Regions from separate parts of the Gordonia sp. 11cp genome, predicted to be linked through region 1. Evidence: riboswitches for the same ligand, from Rfam matches in the RefSeq annotation. Region 1 holds a riboswitch; each other region holds the start of a gene.

Region 1 (10,532 bases):
CCGAGGAAGTCGACGCCCACCTCGTCGGCGAGAACACCCTGCTCGAGAAGGTCCCGCAGTGTCCGGGCGCCCGAGCGGAGCGCGCCGTCGGGTTCGGCGGTGATGTCGCCGAACGTGTCGAGCCCGAGCTCGACGTCGGTGACTGCAGCGTGAGATTCCATGTCGCCCTTCGTGAGTATGTGGTTCTGCGGGTGAGACCGGGGATTCGGCGCCCGCGAGGGTCCGTTCACACCATTTCACGGACATCTTTCATGTTCGTCGAGGTGGCGGGCATCACGCTGTGCGATGCTCTTATCGGCAACCTGCTCAGCGGAAACAAGATTCTTCTAGACAAGGGAGACACCCCGATGTGGGATTCATTCTGGGACTTCATCTGGTACACGATCGTCATCTTCGCCTTCGTCGCGTACCTGATCGTCCTGTGGCACATCATCAGCGACCTGTTCCGGGACAAGGCGGCGTCGGGTTGGCAGAAGGCGGCATGGGTGGTCTTGTTGATCATCTTCCCGTACATCACCGCGATCGTGTACCTGCTCGCCAAGGGCAAGGGAATGGCCGAGCGTCAGCGTGAGGCCTACAGCGAGGCGAAGCAGGCCTCCGACGAGTACATCAGGTCGGTTGCCGGCGCCACGCCGACCCAGCAGATCGCCGACGCGAAGAACCTGCTCGACTCCGGTGCGATCACACCCCAGGAGTTCGAGCACTTGAAGAGCAAGGCTCTCGGCACAGCGGTCTGAGTCCTTCTTAGATGACGTGACGGGCGGCGGCGTTGCAGACGCCGTCGCCCGTTCTCTTCCCTTTTCGGTGTTCGCTTTCCGGGCGGCGTCGGCCACCGATGTCGCAGCGTCGTCGAGGTTCACCGGACATCTGCCGATCCGTCGATCGAGGAGCGCCCATGGATTCGGTCATCAGAGAACTGTTGCCGCGGGCGGTGGTGAACCGACGATGCTGGACCTGATCCCGGAGAATCAGCGACGCACCGTCGACGAACTCGACGACCGGCTCGATCTGTCCAGCGGAGACGTACGGGCCAAACAGTCTGCCTTCTGGCTCATGCTGTTCCTGTCGAGTGTCATCGCGGCCGCCGGAGTCGCCTCGGACTCGACCGCGACGGTGATCGGCGCGATGATCGTCGCTCCGCTGGCCACCCCGATCCTGGGCGTCGGCCTCGGACTGGTCACGGGTCGTGGGCGGCTCGCGCTGACAAGCCTTCTGTATGTGGGCGCGGGGATGGTGATGGTGATCGTCATCGGCATCGTTGTCGCTCAAATCTTGCCGAATCCATCCACGGTGCTGGCGAACTCGCAGGTGGTCGGGCGGACGTCGCCGACCCTGATGGATCTTCTCGCTGCTCTGGCCACCGGCTTGGTCGGTTCGATCGCGGTGACCCGCCGTGATCTGGGCGATGTGCTACCCGGTGTGGCCATCGCGATCTCACTCGTGCCGCCGCTGGCGGTCACCGGGGTGTGCTTCGGCTCGGGTGCCCCGTCACTCGCGATCGGCGCGTTCATCCTGTTCGCCTCCAACATGATCGCGATGATCATCACCTGCACGGTCGTGCTGGTGTTCGCCAGGTATCACGACGTGGCGGACGTGGGGCGTCGTCGACGACGGCGAGCGTATGTGGTGCTCTCGGCCGCGTTCGTCCTCGTCACCGTGCCGATGGTCCTCAACTCCCTGTCGGCGGTGTGGGTCCGGCAGGTCCACGACGCCACGGAGCAGTGGCTCGCGGACACCCCGGGCGCCGAGGTGTCCGGGGTGACTTGGCACGGAGGCACGGCGACCATCTCCGTGCTCGGTCCCGAGAAGCTGCCGCCTCTTACCGATCTCGAAGAATCCGTGCACGATCTGCTGCCCTGGGAGTCCGACATCGTGGTCATCCACGACGTCGGTGAGCGACTGGACGGCTAGGACGGCCTCTGATCCTCCGACCGGACGCCCAGTCGCCACAACGGATTGACCGGGCCGTGGCCGGCGCCCAGCGGATAGGCGGCCGCCAGGCAGCGGGTCACCCAACTCTTGGCGAAGGCGACCGACTCGGGGACCGGAAGACCGTGTGCGAGTGCGCACGCGATCGCCGCGGCCAGGGTGTCGCCGGCGCCGTGGTCGTGTGGGGTGTCGATGCGCTCATGGCTGAGCTCGATGAACTCCCCGCCGTCGTAGAGCAGATCCGGCGACTGATCCGACGCGCGCAGGTGCCCGCCCTTCACCAGCGCCCAGCGCGGCCCGAGATCGAGCAGCGCCCGGGCCGCATCGCGCTGGGAAGCCGCGTCGGTGACCTCGATCCCGGTGATCAACCGGACCTCGTCCAGATTCGGTGTCACCACGGTGGCGAGAGGGAACAGGTTGTGACGCAGCGTGTCGAGTGCCGAGTCGGCGAGCAACTGGTTGCCGTGCATGGATGCGCACACCGGGTCGACCACCAGCGGGACGGATGAGTCCCGACCGATGCCGCTCCGGCCGCACTGCTCGACGATGGCCTCGATGATCGGCGCCGACGCGAGCATCCCGGTCTTCGCCGCGGCGACTCCGATGTCACCGACCACGGAGTCGATCTGCGCCGCCACGGTCTGTGGGGTGATCTCCTCGAATCCGGTGACGCCCAGCGAGTTCTGAACCGTCACCGCGGTCACCGCGACGCACCCGTGCACCCCGAGCAGGGCGAAGGTGCGCATGTCGGCCTGAATCCCCGCACCCCCACCCGAATCCGAACCGGCGATGGTCAGGACCCGAGTCGGAACAGACCCGGGCGGGCCGATCGGGAGCCCGACGAAGGCCTGCTCGTCGACTGTGCGCTGATTTCCGTCGACCGTGCGTTGATTCTCGTCGACTGTGCTTCGTCCTGCGTTGACTGTGTCCATCAGGCACCCCCTGCGGTCTCGAGCGGTAGATACACGCGGCTCCCGGCGTCGGCGAACTCCGCCGACTTCGCCGCCATGCCCTCCGCGATCGTGCGGTCGATGTCCTCGGTGGTCACGAGACCGTGCTCCTCGGCGTAGGCGCGGACATCCGCCGAGATCCGCATCGAGCAGAACTTGGGGCCGCACATGGAACAGAAGTGGGCCGTCTTGGCCGGCTCGGCGGGCAGTGTCTCGTCGTGGAAGGCGCGGGCGGTGTCGGGATCGAGGGCGAGGTTGAACTGGTCGTTCCAGCGGAATTCGAAGCGCGCCTTGCTGAGTGCGTCGTCGCGTTCCTGCGCCCGCGGGTGCCCCTTGGCGAGGTCGGCGGAGTGCGCGGCGATCTTGTATGTGATCACGCCGACCTTGACGTCGTCGCGGTCCGGGAGGCCGAGATGCTCTTTCGGTGTCACGTAGCAGAGCATCGCGGTGCCGGCCTGGGCGATCATCGCCGCACCGATCGCCGAGGTGATGTGGTCGTACGCGGGTGCGATGTCGGTGGCGAGGGGCCCCAGAGTGTAGAACGGCGCCTCCTCGCACAGCTCTTCCTCGAGGCGTACGTTCTCCGCGATCTTGTGCATGGGGACGTGCCCTGGTCCCTCGATCATGACCTGCACGCCATGGGATTTGGCGATCGTGGTCAGCTCGCCGAGGGTGCGGAGCTCGGCGAACTGCGCCTCGTCGTTGGCGTCGGCGATCGATCCCGGGCGTAGGCCGTCGCCGAGCGAGAACGTGATGTCGTAGCGGCGGAAGATCTCGCACAGCTCGTCGAAGTGGGTGTATAGGAACGACTCCCGGTGATGCGCCAGGCACCAGGCGGCCATGATCGAACCACCGCGGGAGACGATTCCGGTCACCCGCTCAGCGGTGAGCGGGACGTGGCGCAGCAGGACTCCGGCATGGACCGTCATGTAGTCGACGCCCTGCTCGGCCTGCTCGATCACGGTGTCGCGGTACAGCTCCCACGTGAGCGAGGCGGGATCGCCGTTGACCTTCTCGAGCGCCTGATAGATGGGTACCGTCCCGACGGGGACGGGCGAGTTGCGAAGGATCCACTCTCGGGTGGTGTGGATGTCGGCGCCGGTCGAGAGGTCCATGATCGTGTCGGCGCCCCAGCGGGTCGCCCACACCATCTTCTCGACCTCGTCGGAAATCGAGCTGCGGACCGCCGAATTGCCGATGTTCGCATTGACTTTCACCGCGAAGCGCTTCCCGATGATCATCGGCTCGGACTCGGGATGACGATGGTTCGCCGGGATCACCGCCCGTCCGATCGCCACCTCGGAACGGACCAGTTCGGCGTCGACGCCCTCCCGGGCGGCGATGAACCGCATCTCGTCGGTGACGATCCCGGCGCGCGCCCAGGCCAGCTGGGTGCTCGCGCCGTCGATCGGCTCGGGCCGGTGCCAGCTGTCGCGGGTGGGTGCGAGGCCCTGCTCGACGTCGATGCGCGCCGACCGGTCGGTGTACGGGCCCGAGGTGTCGTAGACGTCCAGATGCTCGCCGTTGGTGAGGTGGATGCGACGCTGCGGTACACGCAGGTCGTCGACCGAGAGATAGTGCTTGGTGCTGCCCTCGATGGGACCGAGGGTCAGGAACCCGGAGTCGGCGGGTGCGCTGTCGGTGCGCGTGGCGGATACACGTGTGCCCATGGCGGTTCTCCCTACGCCGGCATTACCCGGACAGGTTCGAGCGGTCGGCGACCGCCCGTCGCCATCTCAGCCCTCGGTGATCGTGAGAGCCCCCGCGGTGTGTAGTTGTCGTGCGCCCGTCACCATACCTCGACTCGCCCGGAGCCAGGCCCGGGGCGGGAGTGAACCGTCTCGATCTTCGGCGGCAGCGCCATCGGGGTCGGCAGTTACGGTTCCGTAAGGTAGCGTGTGACCCTGATCACAGATGGTGTCGGTGTCGAGCCGCGGCAGTCGCCCGTCGGTGATCAGATGTCCGCGATCAAGAGGTGAGGAGGGTCGGGTGCTACGTAAGCATCGTCATCGACCACCACAGTCGGCGAAGTCGATCCTGCAACAGATCTCGCAGGTGGTGCACAACCCCGACCGCGACCGATTCGAACTCTGGGTCGCCGGTGACCTGGTCGGCGTGCTCGGCTATTCGACCGAGACGGTCGACGGTCAGACCACGATCACCGTGCTGCACACCGTGCTCTACGACGAGTACAGCGGACACGGCCTCGCCACCCGGCTCACCCGCACCGTCGTGCACCATGCCCGCGAGCAGGGCGCCCGCCTGCGGCCGGTGTGCACGTTCACCAAGCGCTACCTCGACAGCCATCCCGGGATCGTGACGCTCGCCCCGGTGTGATCGAGCGTCGGAGGGCGCGTCGACGCCCTTCGTGGCTCGTCGCTGATATGTAGTGCTGCTTTGTCAAGTTCCATGGCGAGTTGGCCTCCTTGCTAGGGGGCTGTAGTGGGGGTTGGCCACCCGCCGCGGTGTGTGGTGGTCGTTACTCGCGACGGTGTTGTCGGACTGATATACGCGGGTTGGTTACCGCTCAACGGTGTTCGACAGGAGATGAAAACGCTGACCGACGGGTCTATGTAAGCGTGCGTACCGTGCACCCAGAGGTGCTGGCGCACATAGCGACGCCGTGGATTCGTTCCCTGTTCACCACAGCGCAGTCGCGGCGGGTGGCCAAGATTGTGTGTCAGTGCTGGTTAGTCGTCGAGCACCGCCAGCGACCAGCACCAGCCGGCGAGCTCACGAGCGATCGCGGTGTTGGCCACGCAGGGATGTTTGCTGCGGCGGTCGAATTGTTGCCAACGCTTGTGTAGCCGTCGGTTGCCGGCATGGCCACGGGCGCGGGCCGAGGGTGAGGCGGCCTCCCACCGACGGCGCATGGTCTGTCCGGGCGTGCCGTAGGGCCGCCGGTGTTGCCAGGCCGCCTCGACCAGCAACCGCCGCACGTGGGCGTTCCCGGCCTTGGTGATCGATCCCTGACTGCGGGTACCGCCGGTCGAGTATTCCGAGGGCACCAACCCGGCGTAGGGGCCGATCGTGGCGCCACTGAACCTCGACCAGTCGCCGATCTCGACGGTCAGAGCGAACGCGGTCAGCGTCGACACACCCCGCAGACATGACAATCGGGTGACCACAGCCCGCCACGGATCGGTGGCCGCGGTCTGTTCGATCAGCTCATCGAGGCGGTCTCGGCGTGCGGTCACGCTCAACACCGCGTCCAGGTCGTTGTCGAAGGCGGCTTGCAACAGCGGCAGCTCGAAACGTTGACGCTGCAGCCACTGTTGATGAACACCGGTCCAGGGTTTCCCGCCGGAGTAGACGATCCCCTGGCGCAGAAGCAGTTTGGACAATCGATGCCGCGCCCGCATCAGGTCGCTGCGAGCGTCCTCGCGGGCGCGGACCAGATCACGGGCCGCTTCGGTACCCTCCTCGGGCACACCGACCGCGACTACCTCGCCCAGGCGCAGCAACTTCGCCAGGTGCGCAGCGTCTCGGGCATCGGTCTTGACGCGGTCCCCGGCTGGCCGTTGCAGCTTCGAGGGCGCGGCAACCACACACTCCATCCCGGCCGCAGTGATCGCCCGAGCCAATCCGAAACCCGTCGGACCGGCCTCGTAGGCAACCCGCACAGGCGGAGCCAAGCTGTGAAGCCAGCTCACGATGGTCGCCGCATCGGGAACCAACGTCTCCCGAATCACGTTGCCGCTGTCCTCATCGATGGCGTGAGCGACCACCGAACGTGCGTGAACATCCAATCCGACACTTGTACCCTGAACAATCACCGGAGGCCTCCTGATCTGCAATGTGGTGCTACCGCCGAGTGTGAACTCAGCAGTAGCAACCCACGATGTGTTTGCAGCTTGAGGCCTTCGGCCCCAAGGCCCTCATACCGTCTATCCCCCTCGCACCTCAGGGAGCACGAGTCGTTCGTCGCTATCGCTCCTCGCACCTCAGGGAGCAGGAGTCGTTCGTCGGTATCGCTCCTCGCACCTCAGGGAGCAGGAGTCGTTCGTCGTTATCGCGCCTCGCACCTCAGGGAGCGGGCGGGCCGGCGAGCAGTGTCTCGCGAAGTACCTTTTTGTCGATCTTGCCGACCGCGGTGACCGGGAGTGTGGTCACGACGCGGATCACGTCGGGCAGCTTGAACGATGCGAGTCCGCGCCCGGTGAGGAACGTCCGGATGGTGGCGAGTTCGAGCGGCTGGGCCGGCGGGTGCTCGTGTGAGAGCACCACGGCGGCGCAGATCTTCTCGCCGAGCGCGTCGTCGGGAAGGCCGACCACCGCGACCTGCCGGACCGAGTCGTGCGCGAGGAGGTTCTCCTCGACGTCGTCCGCGGCGACGTTCTCGCCGGCGCGCACGATGGTGTCCTTGATGCGCCCGGTCACGGCGACGTGGCCCGACGGCAGTCTCGTGACCTTGTCGCCGGAACGATAGAACCCGTCCGGCGTGAACGACTTCTCGTTGTGCGCCGCGGCGCGGTAGTACCCGCGGATCGTGTACGGCCCCCGCACGAGCAGTTCCCCTTCGACGCCGTCGGGGACGTCGGTGCCGTCTTCGTCGACCACCCGTACCTCGTCGAGTTCCGACATCGGGGAACCCTGCACCTGATGGACCAGGTCGCGCGGTTCGCCGGGACGGGTGTAGCAGATCAGCCCTTCGGCCATGCCGAACACCTGCTGGACGACGTCGCCGAGGGCCTCGTCGAGGGCGACCGCATCGGGCTGGGCCAGTTTGGCGCCACCCACCTGCAGCAGGCGCAGCGAACTTACGTCCGCCGGCTCCCACTCGGTTGCCGCGCACCAGAGTTGCGCCAGGGCGGGAACGAGTGCCGTCACGGTGACTCGGTGCCGTTCGATGAGGTCGAACGTGTTGTCCGGACTGGGGTTGTCGGCGAAGACGACATGGCCCCCGACGCCGAACACGCCGAGGATCCCGGGGCAGCACAAGGGGAAGTTGTGTGCGGCGGGCAGCGCGACGAGGTAGGTGTCGTCGGCGGTGAGGCCGGCGACGTCCGCCGACAGGCGCGCGTTGAGGTCGTAGTCGTCGTGCGTGCGCGCGATGAGCTTCGGCAGGCCGGTGGTACCCCCCGACACCAGGAACAGCGCCGGCAATCCGGGGTCGGGGTCGTCCGGCAGCCCGACGGTGGCGGGGTCGGCGTCGGGAAGCGCCGCGAATCGGCCCGGATCGCCGGAGATGAAGACCTGTCCGACCTCGGGTACCCGCGACTGCAGATCGGCCGCGAGGCCGCGGAAGTCGAATCCACGACGACCGTCCTCGCCGATGTAGGCGACCGCCCCGGCGCCCGCCGCGAGGTGCGCGATCTCGGTGATCCGATGCGCGGGCAGTGTCATCACCGGCACGACGCCGGCCCGTAGCAGGCCGAGCAGCGTCACGGCGAAGTCGAGGGAGTTGTTGAGCTGCAGGACGACCCGTTGGGCCGGCTGCAGACCGGCGTCGACGAAACCGGCGGCGCGGCGGAGGGTGGCGGCGCGGAACTCGGCGTAGGTGAGCGTGCGCGGACCGTCGGTGGAGGCATCGGTCACCGCGGGAACATCGGGGGAGCGCTCGGCGGCGAGGTCGAGGGCCGCGAACAGCGGGCGGTCGAGGAAGACACCCGCATCCCGGTACTTCTGTGCCTGGGCGTCGGCGTAGGGGGTGAAACCGTCGAGCAGATCGGGCACGTGGTCGAGGTGCGTCGGCATGACTTCATTCAAACACAGCCAGGATAGGGTAACCTTACCGGTCGATACGGGACGGCGAACCGGCTCTCGACCCGCGGGGGGTTGTTTGATTAGGCTGCCCTAAGATTCCCTATGATCATCGGTGCTCGAGTGCATCACGACCGGAGGAACGAAGGACATGTCGCTGACAACCGAATCGCACGCCGCGCAGTTCGTCGACCTGCTCGCGCCTGCCTCGCCGCTGAGCGAGTCCGATGCCGCACGGATCACGGCGGCCTGGGCGGGCTCCGGGGAGTTCGGCGACCACGTCGTCTACGAGCGTGACCGGCGCTGGACGTTCGCGGCCGGTGTCCGTGCTCGGGTGGTCGTCACGCGGAGCGAGGTCATCGTCGACGACCAGGGTGATCGGACGACGATGTCCTGGCACGGCGACCCGGCCGACGCGCTCGCCGCCGCCACCGCGTCGCTGTCGATTCCGGACTGGCGCGTCTACGGCTGGGTCGGTTTCGACTTCTGCGCGCCCTACCACGGCATCCTCGACCGTGTCCCCGAGGACACCGTCCTCGCGCACCTCATCGTCCCCGAGTTCGAGGCGACCGTCGATGCCGGCGGAGTCGACACCGGGTCCGTCGACGCCGACCGCGCCCACCGTCTTCTCGAGATAGCCTCGCAGGCAACCGTTTCGGCGGAGTCGCGACCGGTCGATGTCCAGTCCGACCCCGACGACTACCGCGGCCGGGTGGCGACCGCTGTCGCCGAGATCGAAGCCGGCCGGTACCAGAAGGTGATCCTCTCGCGCGCCGTCGACATCCCGTTCGACGTGGACATCCCCGCGACCTACGCCCGCGGCCGTGCCGACAACAACCCCGCCCGCAGCTACCTGCTCTCGCTCGGCGACCTGCAGGCCGCCGGGTTCAGCCCCGAACTCGTCGTCGCGGTGCACGACGACCGGACCGTGGTCACCGAACCACTGGCCGGCACAAGGGCTTTCGGAATCTCGCCCGAGCAGGACGCCGTGGCCCGCGCCGACCTGCTGTCCGATGCCAAGGAGATCGCCGAGCATGCCATGTCGGTGCGGGCCTGCTTCGACGAGATCTCCTCGATCGCCGTTGCCGGCACGACGGTGGTGAGCGAGTTCATGGAGGTCCGCGAACGCGGCAGCGTCCAGCACCTGGCCTCGACCGTGCGCGGGACCCTCCTCGACCACGAAACACCCTGGCGCGCACTCGAGGTCGTGTTCCCGTCGATCACCGCTTCGGGGATTCCCAAGACCCCGGCCGTGGAGGCGATCGACCGTCTGGAGCCCCGTCGTCGTGGTCTCTACTCCGGCGCGATCCTCACCGCGACGTCGACCGGCGAGCTCGAGGCGACCCTCGCGCTGCGCACCATCTTCGCCTCTGGAGACGGTGCGTGGCTGCGTGCCGGTGCCGGGATCGTCGCGCAGTCCACGCCGGAGCGCGAGTTCACCGAGACCTGCGAGAAGCTCGGCAGCGTCGCCCCGTACGTGGTCCCGCGCTGATCACCCGATACTTTCGACCGAACACCCCCATCTCAGGAGTCACCACATGTCCGACCACATCACCGAAGCCCTGCGCGGCATCCTCGAAGAAGACCTCGACCTCGCGCTCGGCGACGTCAGCCGCGACTCCAAGCTGATCGACGACCTGGGGCTGGACTCGGTGGCGTTCGCCATCGGCGTGGTGGCGATCGAGGAACGTCTCGGGGTGAAGCTCTCGGAGCGGGAGCTCTTCGAGTCCAAGACCGTCGGCGATCTCGAGGACCTCATCCGGTCGAAGGCCGGCACCCCGGCCTGAGAGGACGCAGAGCCGACATGAGTGTGGACACGCCAGTGCAGACGTACGCCGAACTGCTCGACGCCGCGTTCGACGACCGGGTGACGTCGTGGACGGCGCAGGCCGAACGGGATCACCGGTTTCCCCGGCCCCTTCTCGAGCATCTCGGCGCCGAAGGTGTCTT
Region 2 (10,532 bases), 1.3 Mb from region 1:
TGATGTTCTCTGGTTTGACGTCGTTGTAGACAAGTCCGACCGAATGCAGATAGCCCACGGCGAGAAGCACTTCCAGGATGTAGGCCAAACCCTGCTCCACCGAGAGCAGGGCGTTGTCGGGATCACCTCCGGTGATCTGCTTGAGCGTCTGGCCGCCGATGTACTCCATCACGATGTACCCGAAGCGGTCATCGTCGTCGACGTGCTCGACGAAGTTGTAGATCTTCACGATCCCGGGATGGTTGACCGAGGCCAGGAACTGCCGCTCCGCGACCGCGACGCGCTGGGCCTCCGAATCCGAGGAATTCAGCAGACCTTTGAGGACGACGGGCCGATCACTCACGTTGCGGTCGATGGCCAGGTAGATCCAGCCGAGGCCGCCGTGGGCGATCGCGCCGGCGATCTCATACTGGTCGGCGACCAGCGTGCCCGGCGCCAGGCCCGGGACGAACGAGTACCGGGCGCCACAGTTGCCGCAGTCGCCGGTCGGGGGGCCGGCACCGTCGCCCTCGCGACGGCCGACCGGTTTGCCGCAGCGCCAGCAGAACCGCTTGCTGTCGGCGATCACCGGGTCGTCGATGACGGCGTCGGCGGGTTCGATGTCGGTGATCTTCGGCATCTCGACCAGGCCGCTGCCGAGCCGGCGTTCGTGCACCGGAGGCCGACGATGCGGCACCAGTCGTCGGCCGAGCGGACCCGAGTCGGGTTCGGGATGGGGTACGGCCGGACGGGATCGGACGACGCGGTCGGTCCGGTCGTCGGGGTCGACCCCGACGGTGAACACCGGTGCGACGGCCTGTGTTCCGACATCCGGGTCGGCGCGGCGCCCGGGCCGTGGATCGGTCGTGTCGTCGGAGCCGGCGGTCAGTGCCGCGAGGTCGGCCTTCTGGGTGCCGACCTCGGTGACCTTCGCGGTGGTCTCGGCGTCGCTCCCGTGTGGGTCATCCCCGAGAAGCGAGTCGAGCGAGACCCGCTGCGTGCCCAGCTCGTCGCCTTCCGCGTCGGCGCGCGAGTCGCCGCGCACGTCGTCCGGCTCGTCGTCGCGGGCGGTGCTGTCCATGGGCATCAGTCCCGGTAGTACGGCTGGGGTGCGCCGTACCCACTGTCGAGGATGGACAACCAGCGGTCGCGGATCTCCTGCCAGCGACCGGTGACGCGAATGCGCTCGAGCACCCCGTTGACGAAGCGGACCATGTCGTCCTGCCCCTTGGGAATCCCGACGCCGTAGAACTCCTCGCCGAGGCTGGGACCGACGACCCGTACCCATGGGTCCTGCGCGGCGAGGCCCGCGAGGATCGCGTCGTCCGACGTCACCGCATCGATCTGGCCCTGCTGCATGAGCACCAGGCAGTCGGCCCAGGTGGTGGTGCTGACCATGCGCGCGCGTGGCTGGATCGACTGGATGCGACCGATCGAGGTCGTCCCGCGCGCCGCGCAGACGCGTTTGCCCGCGAGTTGATCCGGACCGGCGACGTTCGAGTTCCGGAAAGACAGAATCCGCTGCGAGGCAACGTAATAAGGGGCGGAGAAGCTGATGTCGCGCAACCGGTCGCAGGTGATGCTCATCGTCTTGATCACCACGTCGACGGTCATGTCCCGCAGCGCGTCGATGCGCTGCGCGGAACTCAGGACCTGGAATTCGATCCGGCGGTCGTCCCCGAAGATGGCCCCGGCGATCTCGTGCGCGATGTCGACGTCGAAACCCTGGATGTCACCGGTGATCGGATCGCGGAAGCTGAACAGGTTGGAGCCGATGTCGAGGCCGACGATGAGCCGGCCGCGTTCCAGGATCCCGGCCATCGTCGAATTCGGTGGCATCTGACGGGGAAGCGGCATCTGGGCGGGCGGCCGCAGGGTCAGCGTCGCGTTGCATGCCTCGGAACTCGGTGGGGGTTCGACGGGCACGTCGACCTGCACGCCGGGCAGCACGGGCGATCCGGCGGTGGCGGTCGGCGGCGGTGATTCGGGTGCGGGAAAACGCACGCATCCCGTCGCGACCAGACCGGTGAGCGCGAGCACGACCACGACGGTCAGCAGGCGGCGAGTCGAGCGCGTGGTCGTCATCGGTACTCCCGGATCCGGGGGATGAGACCGCCCACGACCGCGACGCCGGCGAAGACGGTGAGCAGCAGGATCCCGGTGCCGGTGAACCCGAGTACGCGCTGCGCGGTGTTGATGTCGTCCCGGAACGAGTTCCGGGCGGTGGTGATCGCATCGACCAGGGCGGTGTCGACCGCGGTGTAGGCGCGCGCGGAACTGTCCGGCCCGTCGCCGACGGTGTGCAGGCGAGCGAGACCGAAGTTCCCGGTCTGGATGTAGCGGCGGACGGCGGCGTCGGTGCGCCGCCACTCCGTCAGCGCCGCGGTGACCGTGTCCAGCTGCTCGGGGGTGACGGCGCTGTCACCGTCCTCGGTTCCGTCGCGCACGTCGTCGACGATGGTGCCGATCTCGCTCGTCGCGACGGAGAAGCTGCGTTCCAGACCGCTCTGGTCGCCGCGGCGGATGAGCGACAGTGTCTCGGCCGACCGCGCCTGCTGGGTGAGGATGCGCGCAGCGGTCAGGTCGCGGAGCGGGTCGGCGCCCTCGGTGCGGGCGTCGCTGGTCGCGGCGACCGACATCAGGCCGGAGGCGAGCAGCCACAGGGTCCCGATGCCGAGGGCGAAGATCGCGGCGACGACCCCGACGTTGAACCGTCTGCGGGTCCGGCGCGCGAGATAGCGGGACGTCAGCACCAGCGCGGCGAGCAGGAACAACAGCGGCGCGTAGACGGTCCAGGGCGGACGGGTCAGCGTGTGCTGTGGATCGGCGATGGCCATCGAACGTCGTTCGTAGAGACGCTGCGCGGCCGGCAGGATCTGATCCTGCATCATCGACGACGCCTGTCCGAGATACGCCGACCCCACCGGATTGCCGAGCCGGTTGTTGGTCCGCGCCGTCTCGATGAGTCCGCTGTACACCGGGATCGACGTCGACAGCGTCTCCAGATCGGCGCTGACCGCCTGCTCCGACCGGTCCGACGTCATTCCGGAACCCGGCTCGCTGGAGGTGCCGGTCGCCAGGATCAACGACGACGACGCCGTCGCCAACGCATCCGAGTAGCGCTGCCGCAGATCAGGGGTCTCGAGTCCGCCGGAGATGAACGCCGCGTTGGCCGAGGCGTCGGCGATCGACAGTGAGCTGTAGAGGACCTGGGCGGCCTCGGCGAGCGGCTCGGTCCGGTCGATGAGGCGCTGCAGGGTCTGGGTGCGGTCTTCGAGAACCGTCGATGCGTACAGCCCGGTGCTCAGACAGCCCAGCGCCAGGATTCCGCAGATGATGATGAGCTTGCCGGGGGTGGTGACCGCGAAGTGGCGGATGGTCTGGAAGGGCGACTGGGCGCGTTCCCGGGCGGTGGCGACGAGTTCGCGACGGTCGGCGAGCACCTGGCGGATCGGGGGCGAGGCCTGCGCCGGCCGGATCGTGCGACCGCCACGCGTCAGCGCCGTCCGCACGGAGGACGCGTCGCCGGTCACCTACCTGATCCCTTCTCAAACGCTGGATCGTCTCCGGTGCGGTCGTACGGTCACCGGTTCCCCGTTCCGGATTCGCGTGGCCGGGCGATCAACGCCAGGTGTTGTGTCACTTGGGTCATCGTTCACCGGGTCGTGCGTGTTTCACCCTATGCCATCGGGCAGGGTTCCTCCGGGTTGACCGACGCCGCGTCGCCGACCTCGGCCGTTCGGCTCGCGCTGCGTGAAACCGGCGTCTCCGCACGGTTCTCGCCCCCGTGGTCGGCACCGGTTTGCGATGTTCCTGGCAGGTGGCGCGCGTCTCACTTACGGTGGAGGCACCCGGTCGACGCGATCGGGATGCGAGGAGGCGTGGTGCGCGGCGACGGCGACGGCTGGGTGATCGATCCCGACGGTTCACGATATTGGGGAATCCACGGCGCGGCAGGCCTGCTGTTGCGGGCGCCGCTGCCGGAGGGATCGACCGGTGTACTCCTCCAGCACCGCGCCGCGTGGTCGCATCAGGGTGGCACCTGGGCGCTGCCCGGCGGCGCCCGCGACTCGCATGAGGGCGCCATCGACACGGCGATCCGCGAGGCCCAGGAGGAAGCCGGTATCACCGGGGACGACCTGCGCGTCGTCGCGGCGGTCGTCACCCACGAATCGCCCGGCGGATGGACCTACACGACCGTCATCGCCGAGACCGACACGCCGGTCCGCACGGTCGCCAACTTCGAGTCCACCGAGCTGCGGTGGGTCGACGAGAAGCGGGTGGACCAGTTGCCGCTGCACCCCGCGTTCGGGCTCGCCTGGCCCACCCTCCGCGAGCGCATCGCGATGCTCGACCCCCAGAGCTGAGCTGAACTGATCTGTCGGCGGGTCAGCCGACCCGGCCGCCGTCCAGGAGCCGGTTCGCGCCCGCGACCAGCGCGTGGACGTTCGCCTCGTCGCTGCTCGCACCCTCGCCGGCGGCCCAGGCGTGGCGGCCGTCGTTCTCGCACAGGAGGAACGTCGTGACCACGCCGTCGACGACCCGCTGATGCAGACGGACGATCTGAACGGGGGCTCCGACGTCGTGGAGGATCGACGTCATCGCACCGACCGGGCCGGCGGCGACGGCGCTGCAGGACCTGATGCGGTCGGCGATCGCGAGCGTCGCCCGGCACTCGACCAGGTCGCCCGAACACGACGCGACCGACCATGACCCGAGCCGGATCGTGCCGCCGCGGGAGTACTCGTCGGTGAATTCCTGCCAGGTCATCCCGGTGGCCTCCTCGTGCATTCCAGGGGGAAGCGGACGGCCGTACCGCTCGGTGAACAGATCGCCACCGCGGCGGTCGTCGTGCTCATGCCACGAACAGGATCGATGAGACAGATGAAGAGGGTGCATCTCGGTAACCGATTTCGGTCGAAGAATGGGTGACCGACGATAGAGCGCAACCGACCCGCAGCGGGGGGTCGGTCAGATTCAGACCCCGCTGCGGCGGGTTACGAGAATGCTCGTGATGCACAACATGATCGGTCCACCATAGACCCGCGACACCGACCGGGCAAACCTGTTTCGTCCCCGACGACGACTCGCTACAGCACCCCGGCGAGTTCCCGGGCCGCGGCGGTCGGGTCGGCGGCGGCGGTGATGGCGCGCACCACGACGATGCGCCGGGCCCCGAGCGCGGTGACCTCGCCGACGCGGCCGGCGTCGATCCCGCCGATGGCAAACCACGGTTTCGCTGATTGCGTTGCCCCCGACAGCATTTCCGCAGTGGCGGACACGAGGTCGAGGCCGGCGGCGGCGCGGCCGGGTTTGGTGGGCGTGGTCCAGCACGGGCCGACGCAGAAGTAGTCGACGTCTTCGTCGGAGATCGCGGCGGCAGCCTGCTCGGGGTCGTGGGTCGAGGCGCCGATGACGACGTCGCGGCCGACGATCCGGCGGGCCGCCGACGGCGACAGGTCGCCCTGTCCCACGTGCAGGACGTCGGCGCCGGAGAGCGCCGCGATGTCGGCGCGATCGTTGACCGCCAGCAGCGCACCGTGCGCGTCGGTGATCGCCCGCAGTCCCGCGAGGATCTCGAGCTCCTCCCGCGCCTCCAGGGTCCCGAACTCGCGTTCGCCCGGCGAGTTCTTGTCGCGGAGCTGCACGATGTCGACGCCGCCCGCCAGCGCGGCGCCGACGAAATCGAGGAGGTCGCCGCGCTCGCGTCGGGCGTCGGTGCACAGGTAGAGGCGGGCCGAGGAGAGCCGACGACGACGGTCTGTCGCGTGGCCGGAATCCGCGGACCCTGACCTGGTGTGGTTCGGGGTCGTCACGCCGACCAGGCTAACCGGACACCTGACGCCCCCGCGTAGGGTGGACCGCACGAACACACGGGAGCCCGGACCGGCCGGGCTGAGAGTGCGGACCGATCCGCTGACCGTCGAACCTGATCCGGGTCATTCCGGCGAAGGAAGGTGATTCCAGCGTGAATTCCCCTCGGAAGACTGCTCACCGCACCCTGACGGTGGTGGGCGGCGGCGTCATCGGGCTGACGTGCGCACTGGCCGCGGCCGACGCCGGGTGGCGGGTTCGCGTACTCGACGCCGGAACCGACGAGCGCGCCTCGTGGGTCGCGGGTGGCATGCTCGGCTCGCTCGGCGAGGGACATCCCGGCGAAGAGGCGTCGCTCGCCCTGTCGGTGGAGTCGGTCCGGCTCTGGCCCGCGCTCGTGAAGCGGCTCGACGACCCCGCCGTTGTCACCGCCACCGACTCGCTGTTCGTCGCGGCCTCGGCCACGGACATCGAGTACCTGCGGCACCTCGCCGACTTCGTCTGGGCCGGCCAGCCCCGCACCGACTCGGCGTTGCAGCCGGTGACCGGCCGCGACATCCGGGCACTCGAACCGTCGCTGAGTTCTCGTCTGGTCGGTGGCTATCGCGCGGTCGGGGAGTGGTCCGTGGACAACCGGCGCCTCCTCGAGGCGTTGCGCGCCGCGGTCACGACGGCCGGCGTGGAGCTGACCACCGCCCGCGTCGGGTCCCTGGCCGATCTCGACGACCCCGGCTCCGACGGGCAGATCCTGCTCGCCGCCGGGCTCGGCACCGCTGCCCTCTGGCCCGGCGCCGACCTGCACCCGGCCAAGGGCGAGATCCTCCGGCTTCGTCGCACCCGCTGGTCCGTGCCCCCGCCCGCCCACGTCGTCCGGGCACGTCTGCACGGTCGGGCCGTCTACCTGGTGCCACGCGAGGACGGTGTCGTCGTCGGCGCCACCCAGTACGAGGCCGAGGGGTTGACCGACCGGGCGCCGCAGGCCGGTGGGGTCGCCGACCTGCTCGCCGACGCGATCGAGGTCCTGCCCGGACTGCGGACGTATGAACTGACCGAAGCGGCCGCGGGTCTGCGGCCGTGCACCGCCGACGGGTTGCCGCTCGTCGCCCGCGTGGACGCACGCACCGTCGTGGCGACCGGGCACGGACGCAATGGGATCGTCCTCGCCCCGGGTACCGCCGAGCGCGTGCTGTCGATCCTGGAAGGAGTCGAGGAATGAGTATCACGGTGAACGGCGAGAGCATGGATGTCGACGCCGACGCCTCGGTGCGCGATGTGGTCGCCGGGCTCGGGTTGCCGGACCGTGGGATCGCGGTCGCGGTGGACGGCGCGGTCGTCCCGCGCGGTCGCTGGGACCGGCACACCATGACCGACGGCGCCGTCGTCGAGATCGTCACGGCGGTGCAGGGTGGCTGACCAGTCGACACCGGATCCGTTGCGGATCGCGGGCCGCGACTTCTCGTCCCGGCTCATCACCGGCACCGGCGGGGCGTCGAATCTCGCGACCCTGGAACGCGCACTGGTCGCCTCGGGCACCGAACTCACCACCGTCGCGGTCCGCCGCGTCGACGCCGCCTCGGGTACCGGGGTCTTCGATCTGCTGCGCCGGCTCGACATCGCCGTGCTGCCCAACACGGCCGGCTGCCACACCACCGCCGAGGCGGTCCTGACCGCACAGCTGGCGCGCGAGGCGTTCGAGACCGACTGGGTCAAGCTCGAGGTGGTCGCCGACGAACGCACCCTGATGCCCGATGCCATCGAACTCGTCGACGCGGCCGCCGCCCTGGTCGGCGACGGGTTCGTCGTGCTGGCATACACCAACGACGACCCGGTTCTGGCCGCGCGACTCGCCGATCTCGGGGTGGCCGCGGTGATGCCGCTCGGGTCACCCATCGGGACCGGTCTCGGAATCCTCAACCCGCACAACATCGAGATGATCGTCGACGACTGCCATACCCGCTTCGACGACCCGCTGCCGGTCATCCTCGACGCCGGCATCGGCACCGCGAGCGACGCGGCGCTGGCGATGGAACTCGGTTGCGACGGAGTGCTTCTGGCGACCGCGGTGACCCGCGCGGAGAATCCCGAACTGATGGCGACGGCGATGCGGCACGCGGTGATCGCGGGCCGGCTGGCCGGGCGGGCGGGCCGAATTCCCAAGCGCTTCTGGGCTCACGCGTCCTCGCCCGGCCGCGATCCGGGCTGACGGGCGGCTGCGACAGGCCGTACGAATGACAGACCGGGCCGCTTTGGATTCGACGGCTATGGTCGAGGCGTGTTGCGGGTAGCGAATCTGACGAAGGACTTCGGCGGTCAACGCGCGGTCGACGATCTCACCTTCGAGGTCGGGCCGGGACGGGTGACCGGCTTCCTGGGGCCCAACGGGGCGGGCAAGTCGACGACCATGCGCATGATGCTCGGTCTCGATCGTCCGACCTCGGGCACGGCGACGATCAACGGTCAGCGCTACCGGGACCTCGACCATCCGCTGCGTCAGGTCGGTGCGCTGCTCGACGCTCGGTGGGTGCATCCGAACCGCAGTGCGCGCTCGCATCTGCGGTGGCTGGCGGCGAGCAACCAGATCCCGGCTGCCCGCGTCGACGAGGTGCTCGAGACGGTCGGGCTCACCTCGGTGGCCAAGAAGCGCGCCGGCGGTTTCTCGCTCGGCATGTCGCAGCGGCTCGGGCTGGCGGGTGCCCTGATCGGCGATCCGCACACGCTGTTGTTCGACGAACCGGTCAACGGCCTCGACCCGGAGGGCATCGTGTGGATCCGCGGGTTCATGCGCAAGCTCGCCGCCGAGGGTCGGACGGTGCTGGTGTCGAGTCACCTGCTCACCGAGATGTCGCTCACCGCAGATCATCTCGTCGTCATCGGGCGGGGCCGGCTGATCGCCGACTGTTCGGTCGCGGAGTTCACCGGGCGGGCACGACAATCGGTCCGGGTGCGCGGCCCGCAGCTTGAGCAGCTGCACGCCGCGCTCGCGGCGGCGGGGTTGAACCCCGCCCCGGGTGACCCGGACGGTCAGGGGCGTCCGGTGATGCGCGTTCCGGACACCACGACCGATCACGTCGGCGATCTCGCTGCCGCCGCGGGCATCACCCTGCATGAGCTCTCCGCCGAGTCGGCGTCGCTGGAAGAGGTGTTCATGTCGATGACAGCCCACGCTGTCGATTACCACGGGGGAGTGAACCGGTGATCGCCGCGATCAACGCCGAGCGGATCAAACTCGCCAGCACCCGATCGCCGTACTGGTGCCTCGGGGTCGTCGTCGTGCTGGGACTGGGCCTCGCGGTGCTGCTCGGTGCCGTCGCCGGGACCTCGTACGGAAGTCCCGGGGAGGCCGACACCCTCACCGACGACTTCCTGATCGGCGTCGACCAGTTCGGGGTCGCGGTTCTCGCGATCATGGCGATCCTGGGTGTCACCACGGAGTATCGCTTCGGCACGATCCGCCCGACCTTCGCCGCGATCCCGCGCCGCCCGCGGGTTCTCATCGCGAAAGCGGTCGTGTTCGGCGGACTCTCCTTCGCGGTGGTGGCGATCCTGTGCGTCGTCGCGGTGGTGGTCGCACAGGTGCTCTCCGGCGTCGGAGTCTCGCTGACCGGCCCCGAGACCGTCCGGCATCTCTGGGGCACACCGGTTTTCGCGATGCTGTGTGCACTGATCGGTCTCGCCGTGGGTGCGCTCGTGCGGCATTCGGCCGGCGCGGTGGCGATCATGCTCGTCTGGATGCTGGCGCTGGAGCGCATCGTGTCGGTGCTCCCGCGCGTCGGTGAGCACATCGTGTCGTTCCTGCCGTTCCTCAACGGCTGGAACTTCCTCGCCGGCGGCAGTGACACCTTCCACTGGAACGCCTACGGTTCGTTGCTCTACTTCGCGGGTTTCACACTCGTACTGCTGGCGGCCGCCGTGGCGGTCACCAACGCCCGAGATGCGTAGTTCGCGTGGTTTTCCTCCGCTGATGTCACACGCGGAATCCGCTGAGAGCCGGTCGATGCCATCCGGTCGGACCACATTGATGCGTCGGCGCGGCCCATTGTAGGGCCCGGCAGACTAAAATTCGCGAATATGTCCACGAATTGGCCGCTTGTCGAGCGCGATCGGGAGTTCCGCACGATCCAAGCGGCGCTCAGGGGTGAGACGACCGGCTGTGGTGTGGTGCTGACCGGTGACTCCGGCGTGGGCAAGACGACCCTCGCCCGCCACGTCACCGCGGAGTTGCCGACGGGTGTGCGCTGGGTGGCGGGCACGGAGTCCGCGCGGTCCATCCCGCTCGGTGTGTTCGCCCACCTCGTCGGCCCGGCGACGTCGAGCGATCCCGTCACCTACCTTGCGGCAGCGCGTGAATCGCTGCTCGCCGACGGCGATGTCGTCATCGGTGTCGACGACGCCCACCTGCTCGACGAGCTGTCGGCGACGCTCCTGCACCAGCTCGCGATCGACCGCGCGGTGCACATCGTCGCGACCGTGCGCAGCGGCGAGACCGTCCCGGACGCCGTGACGTCGTTGTGGAAGGACAATCACCTCACCCGGATCACATTGTCTCCGTTCACCAAAGACCAGAGTGTCGAGCTCGTCGAATCGGTGCTCGGCGGCCAGCTCGAGGAGCACTCCGCGAATCTCATGTGGGAGGCCTCCGGTGGGAACGCACTGTTCCTCCGGCATCTCGTGGACGGCGCCCGCCAGGCGGACACGCTGCGCCAGGTCAACGGCGTGTGGCAGCTCCGCGGCCGCGCCGC
Region 3 (10,532 bases), 2.0 Mb from region 1:
CTCGTACTACCTCAATGTCGAGGTGGGCAAGCACATCAGCCACGACGAACTCGTGGCGCGCTACCACGCGGTGATCTACGCGGTGGGTGCCTCGACCGACAAGCGGCTGGGCATCGACGGCGAGGACCTGTCCAACTCGGTTGCCGCGACGCAGTTCGTCGCCTGGTACAACGGCCATCCCGACTTCGCCGAACTCGACGTCGACCTGTCCGGTGAGCGGGCGGTCGTGGTCGGCAACGGCAACGTCGCGCTCGACGTCGCACGCATCCTGGTCACCGATCCCGACGAGCTCGCCAAGACCGACATCGCCGATCACGCACTCGCGAAACTGCGGGAGTCGAAGGTCTCCGAGGTCGTGCTGCTCGGTCGCCGCGGTGTCGCGCAGGCCGCCTACACCAACAGCGAATTCCTGGCACTCGGTGAGGTCGAGGGCGTGGACGTGGTCATCGATCCCGACGAGCTGGTCCTCGACCCGGCCACCGAGGCGGCGCTGTCCGACGACACGCTCGACTCGACGATCGCCACCAAGATCCGGCTCGCCCGCGAGTTCGCCGAGCGGCCGCAGACCGAGGGGAACAAGCGCATCGTGTTCCGGTTCCTCGCGTCTCCCGTCGAAATTGCCGGTGACGGGGAAGTGGCTAGTCTTACCTGCGTGCGCAATGCCTACGCCGACGCGACCGGGAAAGTCGCGGTGACACCCACCGACGAGCGTTTCGACCTCGAGACCGGCCTGGTACTCCGGGCCATCGGATACCGCGGTGTGCCCGTCACAGACCTGCCCTTCGACGAGGGACACGGCGTGGTCCCGAACAGCGAAGGGCGCGTCCAGACCGCGGCAGGCGGTGAGGTGATGCCGGGCCTTTATGTGACGGGATGGATCAAACGAGGGGCGACGGGGGGTATCGGCATGAACCGCATCTGCGGCCAGGAGACCGCGCAGGCGGTCATCGCCGACTTCGTCGCCGCGGCCTTCGACGATCCGTCGACCTCTCGGGACGATGTCGACGCCCTCGTGGCCGATCGTGGTGCCAACCGCATCGATCTCACCGGGTGGAAGGCGATCGACGCGGCCGAGAAGTCCGCAGGCAAGGCCGCCGGCCGGGTGCGCGCGAAGTTCGTCAGTGTCTCCGAGTTCGAGGCGGCCGCCACCGCCGGGGCGCGGTGACCGTGCGCATCGCACTGCTGTCCTACCGCAGCAAGCCGCACTGTGGCGGACAGGGCGTCTACGTCCGCCATCTCTCCCGCGAACTCGCCCTCCTGGGCCACAGCGTCGAGATCTTCTCGGGTCAGCCCTATCCGGAACTGGATCAGGTGGCCATCGATGCCGGCGTCACCGTCACCAAGGTGCCGAGCCTGGGACTCTACGACGAGCCGGACCCGTTCCGCACGCCCCGGCCGTCGGAGTACCGCGACTGGATCGACGTCCTCGAGGTCGGTTCGATGTGGACGGCGAGCTTCGGCGAGCCGCTCACCTTCAGCCTCCGGGTGGCCCGTCTCCTCAAGGAGCGTCGCGACGACTTCGACATCGTCCACGACAACCAGTGTCTCGGTTACGGATTGCTCGACATCCAGAAGGCGGGTTTCCCGCTGATCGCGACGATCCACCACCCCATCACGCGCGACCGCACGCTGGCGGTGAAGGCGGCCAAGGGATGGCGCAAGATCAGCGCATGGCGGTGGCATTCGTTCCTGCGCATGCAGGGTCGCGTGTCCCGCCGGATCCCTGAGCTGCTCACCGTTTCCCGGAGCAGTGAGGTCGACATCCGCAAGGCATTCGACATCCCGTCGGGCCGTATCACGACGATCCCGCTGGGAGTCGACACCGAGATCTTCACGCCGGCTGCCACGCGGGTGCCGGGTCGCATCGTGTGTGTCGCCAGTGCCGACGCTCCGTTGAAGGGCGTGTCCTACCTCCTCGAGGCGGTCGCCAAGCTGTCGTCCGAGCGCGACGTCGAACTGGTACTGGTGTCCAAGTTGGACCCGAACGGTCCGTCCGCCGAGATGATCGAGGACCTGGCGATCTCCGATCGGGTCACGGTGGTGTCCGGACTCGAGGACACCGAGCTCGCCGGTCTGCTCGCTTCTGCCGAGGTCGCGTGCGTGCCCTCGCTCTACGAGGGCTTCTCGCTGCCCGCGGTGGAGGCGATGAGCTGTGGCACGCCGCTCGTCGCCACCCGGGCCGGCGCGATCCCGGAGGTCGTCGGAACCGCCGAGGAGGCCGCATTGCTGGTGCCGCCGAGGGATTCCGGACGTCTGGCCCAGGCCATCGGCCGGCTCCTCGACGACGCGGACCTGCGGACGCGACTCGGTGACGGCGGTCGTCGCCGCGCCGAGGAGAACTACAGCTGGGCAGCGGTGGCCGCGAAGACGGCGGCGCACTACGAAACCGTGCTCGCCGGACACCGGCGGGCAACAGAAGGGACAGTGAGTGCTCACAGTTGATTTCGACCGGCTGGGCGTTGGACCGGGGACCAAGGCGATCGACATCGGGGCGGGGCAGGGTAGGCACTCGTTCGAGATGTTCCGTCGCGGCGCTGAGGTCATCGCATTCGACATGTCCGAGAGCGACATGTCCGACGTCGGTGAGATGTTCGACGCGATGATGGCCGAAGGGCATGTGCCCGCGTCGGCCAAGGCTCGCGCCGAGGTCGGGGATGCGCTTCGTCTCCCGTACTCGGACAACAGTTTCGACGTCGTGCTGATGAGTGAGATCCTCGAGCACATCCCGAGCGATGAAGGCGCGATCACCGAGATGGTGCGCGTGCTCAAGCCGGGTGGCGTCGCGGCGGTCACCGTGCCCCGGTACTGGCCGGAGAAGGTGTGCTGGGCCCTGTCCGACGAGTACCACGAGGTCGAGGGTGGGCACGTTCGCATCTACAAGGCCTCCGAGCTCGCGGACAAGTTGCGCCGCGCCGGACTGGAGGTCACCGGCACCGACCACGCCCACGCCCTGCATGCCCCGTACTGGTGGCTGAAATGCGCGGTGGGAGTCGAGAACAACGACAACGTCCTGGTGAAGGGTTATCACCAGCTGCTCGTCTGGGACATGATGAGCAAGCCGTGGCTGACCCGCGTCGGGGAGCAGGTGCTCAACCCGCTCATCGGCAAGTCGGTGGCCCTCTACCTGCGTAAGCCCGAGACCGCCACCGCGTCTTCATGACCGGGCCCTCCAGGACGGGAGCTCCATGACGGCCGCTCCGGCGGTCCCCGGTGTGGTCACGGCCGACGAGATGCACGCCACGGGTGCCGCGATCGTCGGCATGCAGGAAGAGTCCGGGGCACTGCCCTGGTTCCCGGGCGGTCAGACCGACCCGTGGGACCACATCGAATCCGCGATGGCGTTGTCGGTGACCGGGTTTCACGCCGAGGCCGAGGCTGCGTACGAGTGGTCGCGCCGCAAACAGCGCGATGACGGTTCGTGGCCCATCCGCACCGTCGGTGGCAAGGTGGAGGACGCGGGCACCGACAGCAACTTCTGCGCCTACATCGCGGTCGGGGTGTGGCACCACTACCTGATCACCGGTGACGACGCCTTCCTGCAGAAGATGTGGCCGGTGGTCTGGTCGGCGATCGACTGTGTGCTCCGCTTCCAGCGAGACGACGGTGCGTTCCGCTGGGGCGGCGACCACCGGACCGGGGCGATGTTCGGGGAGGCGCTGATCACGGGCAATGCCAGCATCTTCCAGGCCCTGGACTGCGCCATCCGGATCGCCGGGGAGATGGACCAGCCCGACGACGCCTGGATCGCGGCTCACAGTGTGCTCGGCGACGCCATCCGTACCGACGTCGCGCGCGACGAGTGGCAGATCTTCACCCCGCCGTCCGAACACTCGATGGACTGGTACTACCCGATCCTCGGCGGCGCGGTCCGCGGTCGCGACGGTCAGGAGCTCATCGCTCGCCGGTGGGAGCAGTTCGTCGTGCCGGGCAAGGGGGTTCGATGCGTGGACCACCGTCCGTGGGTCACCGGCGCCGAAACATGTGAACTCGCACTGGCACTCGATGCGCTCGGCGACACCGCCGACGCCGTCGAGCTCATCGCGTCCATCCAGCACCTGCGCGACCCCGATGGATCGTATTGGACCGGACTGGTTTTCGCCGACGGCAAACGCTGGCCGGTGGAGAAGAGCTGCTGGACCTCGGCGGCGGTCGTGCTGGCGGCCGACGCGGTGAGCCGTACGAGTGTGGCCAACGGGATCTTCCGGGATGTGCGGCAGAGGCTCGTGGCACCGACGCCCTGATCGGTCATCGCTCGGAAGATCATTCCTCGATCGACAAGCGCGGGTCGGTCTGCTCGGCGAGGGCCCGACGCGCTTCGTCGTGCAGCACTTCACGCAGATCTCCCTCGAGCGCGACGAACTCGGGGGAGGTCTGAACCGCCAGTTCCCGCGGTCGTGGGAGGTCGACGCGTGTTTCCCGGACGACGGTCGCCGGACGGGCGGACAGCACGATCACCCGGTCGGAGAGGTAGACGGCCTCACGGATGTCGTGGGTGATCATCAGCACGGTCCAGCGGTAGCGTTGCCACACCGACTGCAGCCACGACTGCATCTCGGTCCGGGTCAGCGAGTCGAGCGCGCCGAACGGCTCGTCGAGCAGCAGGAGATTGCGATTCTGCACGACCGTGCGGAGCAGTGCCGCCCGCTGCCGCATCCCGCCGGACAGCTGAGACGGACGCGCGTCCTCGAACCCGGACAGTCCGAAGGTGGGGAACAGTTCGGCGGCCCGGCGCCGGGCCTCGGCTGTCGACACACCGTGCACCTGGAGGCCGAGGATCGTGTTGTCGAGGATCGTGCGCCACGGGAACAGCAGGTCTTTCTGCGGCATGTACGCGCAGTGCCCGGCCACTGCGGTGTCGGAGCCGACGGTGACGCTGCCCGAGTCGGGGACGTCGAGCCCGGCGAGCATGCTGAAGATCGTGCTCTTGCCGCATCCACTCGGCCCGATGACGGAGACGAATTCGCCGGGTTCGGCCGTGAACGAGACCGCGTCGAGGACATGCCGCCGGGGACGACCTCGGCCGGGCTGAGGGAAGGATTTCGTCAGCCGGTCCACGACGAGCCGGCGGGTCTCGTCGGTCATGACGGCGCCTTCTCGGCTCGCGCCCACGGTGCGACGACCCGTTCGACCGCGAAGGTCAGCAGGTAGAGGGACACACTGACGAGTGCCGTCACCAGGACCGCGGCGAGCACGAGGTCGGTGCGGAACGAGTTCTTCTGCAGGCTCATGTAGATGCCGAGCCCTTGCGTGGCGCCGACGTACTCGGCGAACACGGCACCGACCACCGCGTAGGTGATGCCGATCCGCAGCGCGGTGAAGAACCGGGGCAGCGCGGAGGGGAGGCGGACGTAGCGAAAGATCTGGCGGCGAGTGGCACCCATGCTCCGCAGGAGTGCGCCGGCCTCGCGGTCGGCGGCCGCGAATCCCTCGATCAGCCCGATCGCCATCGGAAAGAAGGTGACCAGGGCGATGACCAGGACTTTGGGCAGTACGCCGAATCCGAACCAGATGACCATCAGCGGCGCGATCGCGATGATCGGCAACGTCTGCGACGCGACGAACAGGGGTACGAACGCCCGGCGCAGTACGGGGGAGAAGTCGACGATGATCGCCAGCACCCATGCCAGTACCAGCGACACCCCGAATCCGATCAGTGTGACCTGGAGAGTCGCCGCGGCATGCACCCCGATCTCGCTCCGGTGCGCCCACCCCTGCTCCGCGACACGCGACGGTGACGGCAGGAGCTGGGGCCGGATTCCGCTGAGCTCGACGTAGATCTGCCAGACCGCGACGAGGGCCGCCACCGTCACGATCGCGGGTGCCGCCCGCCGGAGACCGGTGCTAGCGGGCGGGGCCACGGCACTCAGCCCAGGTACTCATTGGTGAAGTAGGTCGACCAGTCCGGTTCGGCCGTGAGCGGAGCGCCGTCCGGACCGGTGAGAAGTCCACTGCGGTAGAGGAATCCGGAGTTGCCGGCCCATTGTTCCAGCGTTTGCGTGCCGACCTTGCCGTCGGCATCCTTCATGTACCGGTCGGCGAGCATCCGCTGGCTCTCGATCACCAGCTGTTCGTCGTTGAACGCGCCGGGGTTGGCCTCGATGAGGTCGCGTGCGGCCGCGTCTGGGTCGTCCGCCGCGGCCTGGTAGCCGCGTTGCAGCGCCCGTACGAACTTCGCCGCACGCTCCGGATTCTCCGCCAGCCAGTCCTCGTTGGCGTCGACGACGATCGCGTAGGCCTCCGGGAATCCGAAGTCGGTGTAGTGGAAGTACTTCATCGGGGTTCCGTGATGCTCGGCCTCGATGCCCTCCCAGGCGAGGTAGGAGACGGTGAAGTCCGCCCGCCCCGAGTAGACGGCCTCGTACGCGGAGGTGCCGAGGGTCACCGACGTGAAATCTCCTGTGCCGCCGTCGTTCCGGATCACCTGCTTGAGGGTCTCTTCCTCGCCGGGGTCGCCGAACCCGGCATATGTCCTGCCGTCGAGGTCCTTCGGGCTCGCGATGTCGTCACGACCGGCCCGAACCCCGATACCCGTCGCCCATCGCTGCAGCGGCGCGAGCACGGAGATCGTGTGCGCGCCCGAGGCCCGGGAGAAGGTGGACGAGTTGTGGGTGCTGATCCCGAACTGGGCGTTCCCCGCGTCCACCACGGTGTCGACGGCGGTGTTGTTGTAGGGCAGTATCTCGACGTCCAGTCCGGACTCGGCGAAGAAGCCGCGCTGTTGCGCCACGAACAGTCCCGTGTGGTTGGTGTTCGGGGTCCAGTCGAGCGCGAATCGGATGGTGTCGTCGGAGGCGGAGTCCGACCCGCACGCGGTGGCTGTCGACAACACCGCGATCGCGACGACGAACCCGGCGAGGGTGCGGTGCACGCGGCCGATCATGCGGCGGGCCATGCGTAGGGGTGCAACGCGGTGTCCCAGAACATGAGCTCGTACCGGGTGGCGACGGTGAACGCCGCGGTCATCGCGGCCTGCTCGTCCGCGCCGGCGGACGCCGCTGCCGCATCCACCAATTCCCTTGCCCGAGCGGCGGACTCCTGGAACTCCGGGGCGTCGTAGGTGGTCACCCACTGTGCATAGGGATGGTTCGGGTCGGCGGCGAGAACCGCGGCGGCGCTCGCGGCAAGTCCTCGGCCGACATCGGCGTAGATCCAGAAGCAGGGCAGTGCGGCGGCCGCGCCGACCGCGTACGACTCGGTCGCGGCGGTGGCGATCAGATAGGACACGTACCCGAGGCAGGCGGTCGACGGCTCGGGTTCACCCTGCCGCGGCGGCAACTGGCCTCCCTCGAGCAGGTCGCCGTGCAGGGTGACCTCGACGGCGGCCGCGGTTGCCGACGAATTCGCCCAGAACGCCGCGGTCTGCGGATCCGGCGACTTCGACGCCAGGATCGCGAGTGCTCTCGAGTACCCGGCCAGGTACAGGGAATCCTGTTCCAGGTAGGTGCGGAACACCTCCAGGGGCAACGTCCCGTCCCCGAGGCGGCGCAGGAACTCGAGATCGTCGATCGCCGCCCTCAGGCCGGAGGTGTGGTCCCACAGCTGATCGGTGAAGCGGCCGGTATCGGACAAAAGCGTACGCAAAGACATGACATCCCTTCGCCAGCATTACCTGGACAGGTTCTCGGGTCTCATCTCAGCCCCGCGGTCGCGGAGCACCCCGTGTCAGAACGGAACCAGGCTAGCAGAAGGGAGCAGGGGGCCTAGACGACCGCGGGCTCGATGCCCAGCTTGCCGGCCAGCTTCGCGAGGTATCCGGTCGCGCGCTCGACCGAGTCGTCGGGCAGGCCGTACAGCACTGTCGTGACCCCGATCTCGCGCCACTTCTCGAGCTTCTCGGGGACCGGCCGGAAGTCGAGCACGACGATCTCGGGCTCGCCGTCGCGGCCGGCGTCGGACCAGATCTGCTTGAGCAGGGACACCGATCCCTCGATGTCCTCCTCGCCGGGGGTGGTGATCCACCCATCGGCACTGCGCGCGATCCACTTGAAGTTCTTCTCGTTGCCCGCCGCGCCCACCTGCACCGGGATGTGCGACTGGGTCGACTTGGGCCACGCCCAGCTGGGGCCGAAGTTCACGAACTCGCCGGCGAACTCGGCCTCTTCCTGCGTCCAGAGAGCGGTCATCGCCTCGAGGTATTCACGGAGCATGGTCCGCCGCCGCTTCGGCGGCACGTCGTGGTCGGCGAGTTCGTCGAGATTCCAGCCGAATCCGACACCGAGAGTGACTCTTCCGTCGGAGATGTGATCGAGCGTCGCGATGGTCTTGGCGAGAGTGATGGGGTCGGACTGCACCGGCAGCGCCACCGCGGTGGCGAGCCGGATGCGTTCGGTCACGGCTGCGGCGGCGGCGAGTGACGTCCAGGGGTCCAGGGTGCGCATGTAGCGCTCGTCGGGAAGGGTCTCGTCGCCGGTGCGGGGGTGTGCGGCGTCGCGTCGCGTCGGAATGTGTCCGTGTTCGGGGACGTAGTACGACGCGAACCCCGCATCCTCGATGAGCGGAGCCAGGACATGGGGCTTGAGCCCCCGGTCACTGGTGAACTGCACGATCCCGAAATCCATGTGGCCCTCCGACGGCGTCGTTCGGTCGTCCGCACGATCCGGACGGTTGACTGGACACCAGTCTAGGTGATCGGCGTCACTCAGGCCAGGGGTGCCGGTGGGCGCCGGCCGTTCGATCACGCGGATGTGTGGACAGCGCCGGCATGACGAAGAGGTCGAGGTGACGCCGGATCTGCGCGGCGTCGTCGATGTCGAGTGCCTCGCCGGGCGAGGTGCCGAGGCTGATCAGCACGCGCGCAACCCATTCGGACACCTCGCGCAGATCGTGCGCGGGGTGTATCTCGCCCCGGTCGACGGCCTGCTCGACGAAGGGGAGCCAGAACGCCGCGAGGTCGGGGATCAGTTTGACGACGCCGACGCCCGCGCATTCGGCGAACTCGGTCGGCTCCTCGGTGCGGAGCCTCAACAGCAGCGTGCCCGGGTCGTCGTAGGCGCCTCGACCGATACGCACCCCGGCGGTGAGCTGGCCGGCCAGGTCGCCGATGGCGTCGAGCTCGGCACGGGCGTCGCGCCAGAACGATTCGGTCAGGCGGACGATCGTCGCGCCGATCATGGACGGTTTGTCCGGATAGTGCCGATACAGCCACGCGCGGGACACGCCCGCCGACTCCGCGACCTGTTGCATGGTGGTCGCCCGGATGCCCTTGTCCGCGAGCAACTTCTGCGTGGCGTCGAGCAACCGCTCGTGGACCGTCGTGGTCGAGGCTTCGGTCACCGGCATCTCCTGCGTTCGGGGTCGTCGCGCGCCGTGTGTCCGGGTGTCCGCTCGGGGTGGGAAGCAGATACGTCGTAGACAGTTCGCGGATTCTGTGTACACGATACGTCCCGTCGTGTAGACACAAATCAGATTGTGTCTACATCCACATCGTGACCACAGCGGGTCCATCGAGGGGGCAGTGTGCCTTTACCAACAACCGCGATCATCGGCGCCGGAATCAGCGGGCTGACCGCCGGGAAGATGCTCACCGACTACGGCGTCCCGTACACCTGTTTCGAGAGTTCGGACAGGGTGGGCGGCAACTGGGCGTTCGGGAACCCGAACGGTCACAGCAGCGCCTACCGGTCGCTGCACATCGACACCTCGAAGCATCAGTTGTCGTTCCGGGATTTCCCGATGCCCGACGACTACCCCGACTTCCCGCACCACACCCAGGTGAAGGCGTATCTCGATTCGTATGCCGAGGCCTTCGATCTGTACTCGTCGATCGAGTTCACCAACGGGATCGAGCACGCGGCCCGGTTGGACGGCGGCGGTTGGGAACTGGAGACCCAGCACGGCGAACGTCGACGGTTCGACCTGCTGGTGGTGGCGAACGGTCATCACTGGGATCCGCGGTGGCCCGACTTCCCCGGCGACTTCGACGGCATCGAGATGCATGCCCACCACTACATCGATCCGCGTACCCCGCACGACTTCACGGGCAAGCGCATCCTGGTGGTCGGGCTGGGCAACAGCGCGGCCGACATCGCCGTCGAACTGTCGTCGAAGGCGCTGGACAACAAGCTGACCCTCTCCACGCGGTCGGGTGCGTGGATCGTGCCGAAGTACTTCGGCGGCAAACCGGCGGACAAGTACTACCGGTCGACGCCGTACCTGCCCACGTCCTGGCAGCGGAAGTTCGTCCAGGTCATGCAGCCGGTGACCGCGGGCCGCCCAGAGGATTACGGCCTGCCGACGCCGAATCACAAGTTCTTCGAGGCGCATCCGACCCAGTCGGTGGAACTGCCGCTACGCCTGGGGTCGGGCGATGTCATCCCCAAACCCAACATCAGTCGATTCGACGGGTCCACGGTCCATTTCGACGACGGGACGGCCGACGACTTCGACATCATCATCTACGCGACGGGGTACAACATCACGTTCCCGTTCTTCGACCCGGACTTCATCAGTGCGCCCGACAACCGGATCGACCTCTACAAGCGGATGTTCTACCCGGGGATCGACGACCTCGTCTTCGCCGGGTTCGCACAGGC

The links. A riboswitch is a leader RNA that binds a small molecule or an ion and turns the genes downstream of it on or off. The one in region 1 is predicted to bind thiamine pyrophosphate.
Region 2: another riboswitch for thiamine pyrophosphate. It lies ahead of thiO (glycine oxidase ThiO); the one in region 1 lies ahead of thiC (phosphomethylpyrimidine synthase ThiC).
Region 3: another riboswitch for thiamine pyrophosphate. It lies ahead of AC3B6C_RS01515 (TenA family protein); the one in region 1 lies ahead of thiC (phosphomethylpyrimidine synthase ThiC).

The regions. Positions count from the first base shown of each region.
Region 1 is NZ_CM173437.1:2,357,566-2,368,097, forward strand. It holds gene AC3B6C_RS10480 (LLM class flavin-dependent oxidoreductase) at 1-161, opposite strand, end outside; gene AC3B6C_RS10485 (SHOCT domain-containing protein) at 348-737, shown strand; gene AC3B6C_RS10490 (TIGR00341 family protein) at 946-1,911, shown strand; gene thiD (bifunctional hydroxymethylpyrimidine kinase/phosphomethylpyrimidine kinase) at 1,908-2,861, opposite strand; gene thiC (phosphomethylpyrimidine synthase ThiC) at 2,861-4,549, opposite strand; TPP riboswitch at 4,557-4,646, opposite strand; gene AC3B6C_RS10505 (GNAT family N-acetyltransferase) at 4,869-5,216, shown strand; gene AC3B6C_RS10510 (IS110 family RNA-guided transposase) at 5,570-6,655, opposite strand; gene AC3B6C_RS10515 ((2,3-dihydroxybenzoyl)adenylate synthase) at 6,906-8,576, opposite strand; gene AC3B6C_RS10520 (salicylate synthase) at 8,734-10,074, shown strand; gene AC3B6C_RS10525 (acyl carrier protein) at 10,121-10,369, shown strand; gene AC3B6C_RS10530 (acyl-CoA dehydrogenase family protein) at 10,387-10,532, shown strand, end outside.
Region 2 is NZ_CM173437.1:1,089,858-1,100,389, reverse strand. It holds gene AC3B6C_RS04740 (serine/threonine-protein kinase) at 1-1,060, opposite strand, end outside; gene AC3B6C_RS04735 (glutamate ABC transporter substrate-binding protein) at 1,066-2,064, opposite strand; gene AC3B6C_RS04730 (hypothetical protein) at 2,061-3,512, opposite strand; gene AC3B6C_RS04725 (NUDIX hydrolase) at 3,864-4,346, shown strand; gene AC3B6C_RS04720 (hypothetical protein) at 4,369-4,749, opposite strand; gene thiE (thiamine phosphate synthase) at 5,070-5,795, opposite strand; TPP riboswitch at 5,843-5,953, shown strand; gene thiO (glycine oxidase ThiO) at 5,948-7,009, shown strand; gene thiS (sulfur carrier protein ThiS) at 7,006-7,206, shown strand; gene thiG (thiazole synthase) at 7,199-7,996, shown strand; gene AC3B6C_RS04695 (ABC transporter ATP-binding protein) at 8,066-8,989, shown strand; gene AC3B6C_RS04690 (ABC transporter permease) at 8,986-9,732, shown strand; gene AC3B6C_RS04685 (LuxR C-terminal-related transcriptional regulator) at 9,862-10,532, shown strand, end outside.
Region 3 is NZ_CM173437.1:371,417-381,948, reverse strand. It holds gene AC3B6C_RS01550 (FAD-dependent oxidoreductase) at 1-1,165, shown strand, start outside; gene AC3B6C_RS01545 (glycosyltransferase family 4 protein) at 1,168-2,442, shown strand; gene AC3B6C_RS01540 (class I SAM-dependent methyltransferase) at 2,429-3,160, shown strand; gene AC3B6C_RS01535 (prenyltransferase) at 3,186-4,241, shown strand; gene AC3B6C_RS01530 (ABC transporter ATP-binding protein) at 4,261-5,082, opposite strand; gene AC3B6C_RS01525 (ABC transporter permease) at 5,079-5,858, opposite strand; gene AC3B6C_RS01520 (ABC transporter substrate-binding protein) at 5,864-6,892, opposite strand; gene AC3B6C_RS01515 (TenA family protein) at 6,877-7,587, opposite strand; TPP riboswitch at 7,575-7,670, opposite strand; gene AC3B6C_RS01510 (LLM class F420-dependent oxidoreductase) at 7,701-8,558, opposite strand; gene AC3B6C_RS01505 (TetR/AcrR family transcriptional regulator) at 8,635-9,279, opposite strand; gene AC3B6C_RS01500 (flavin-containing monooxygenase) at 9,457-10,532, shown strand, end outside.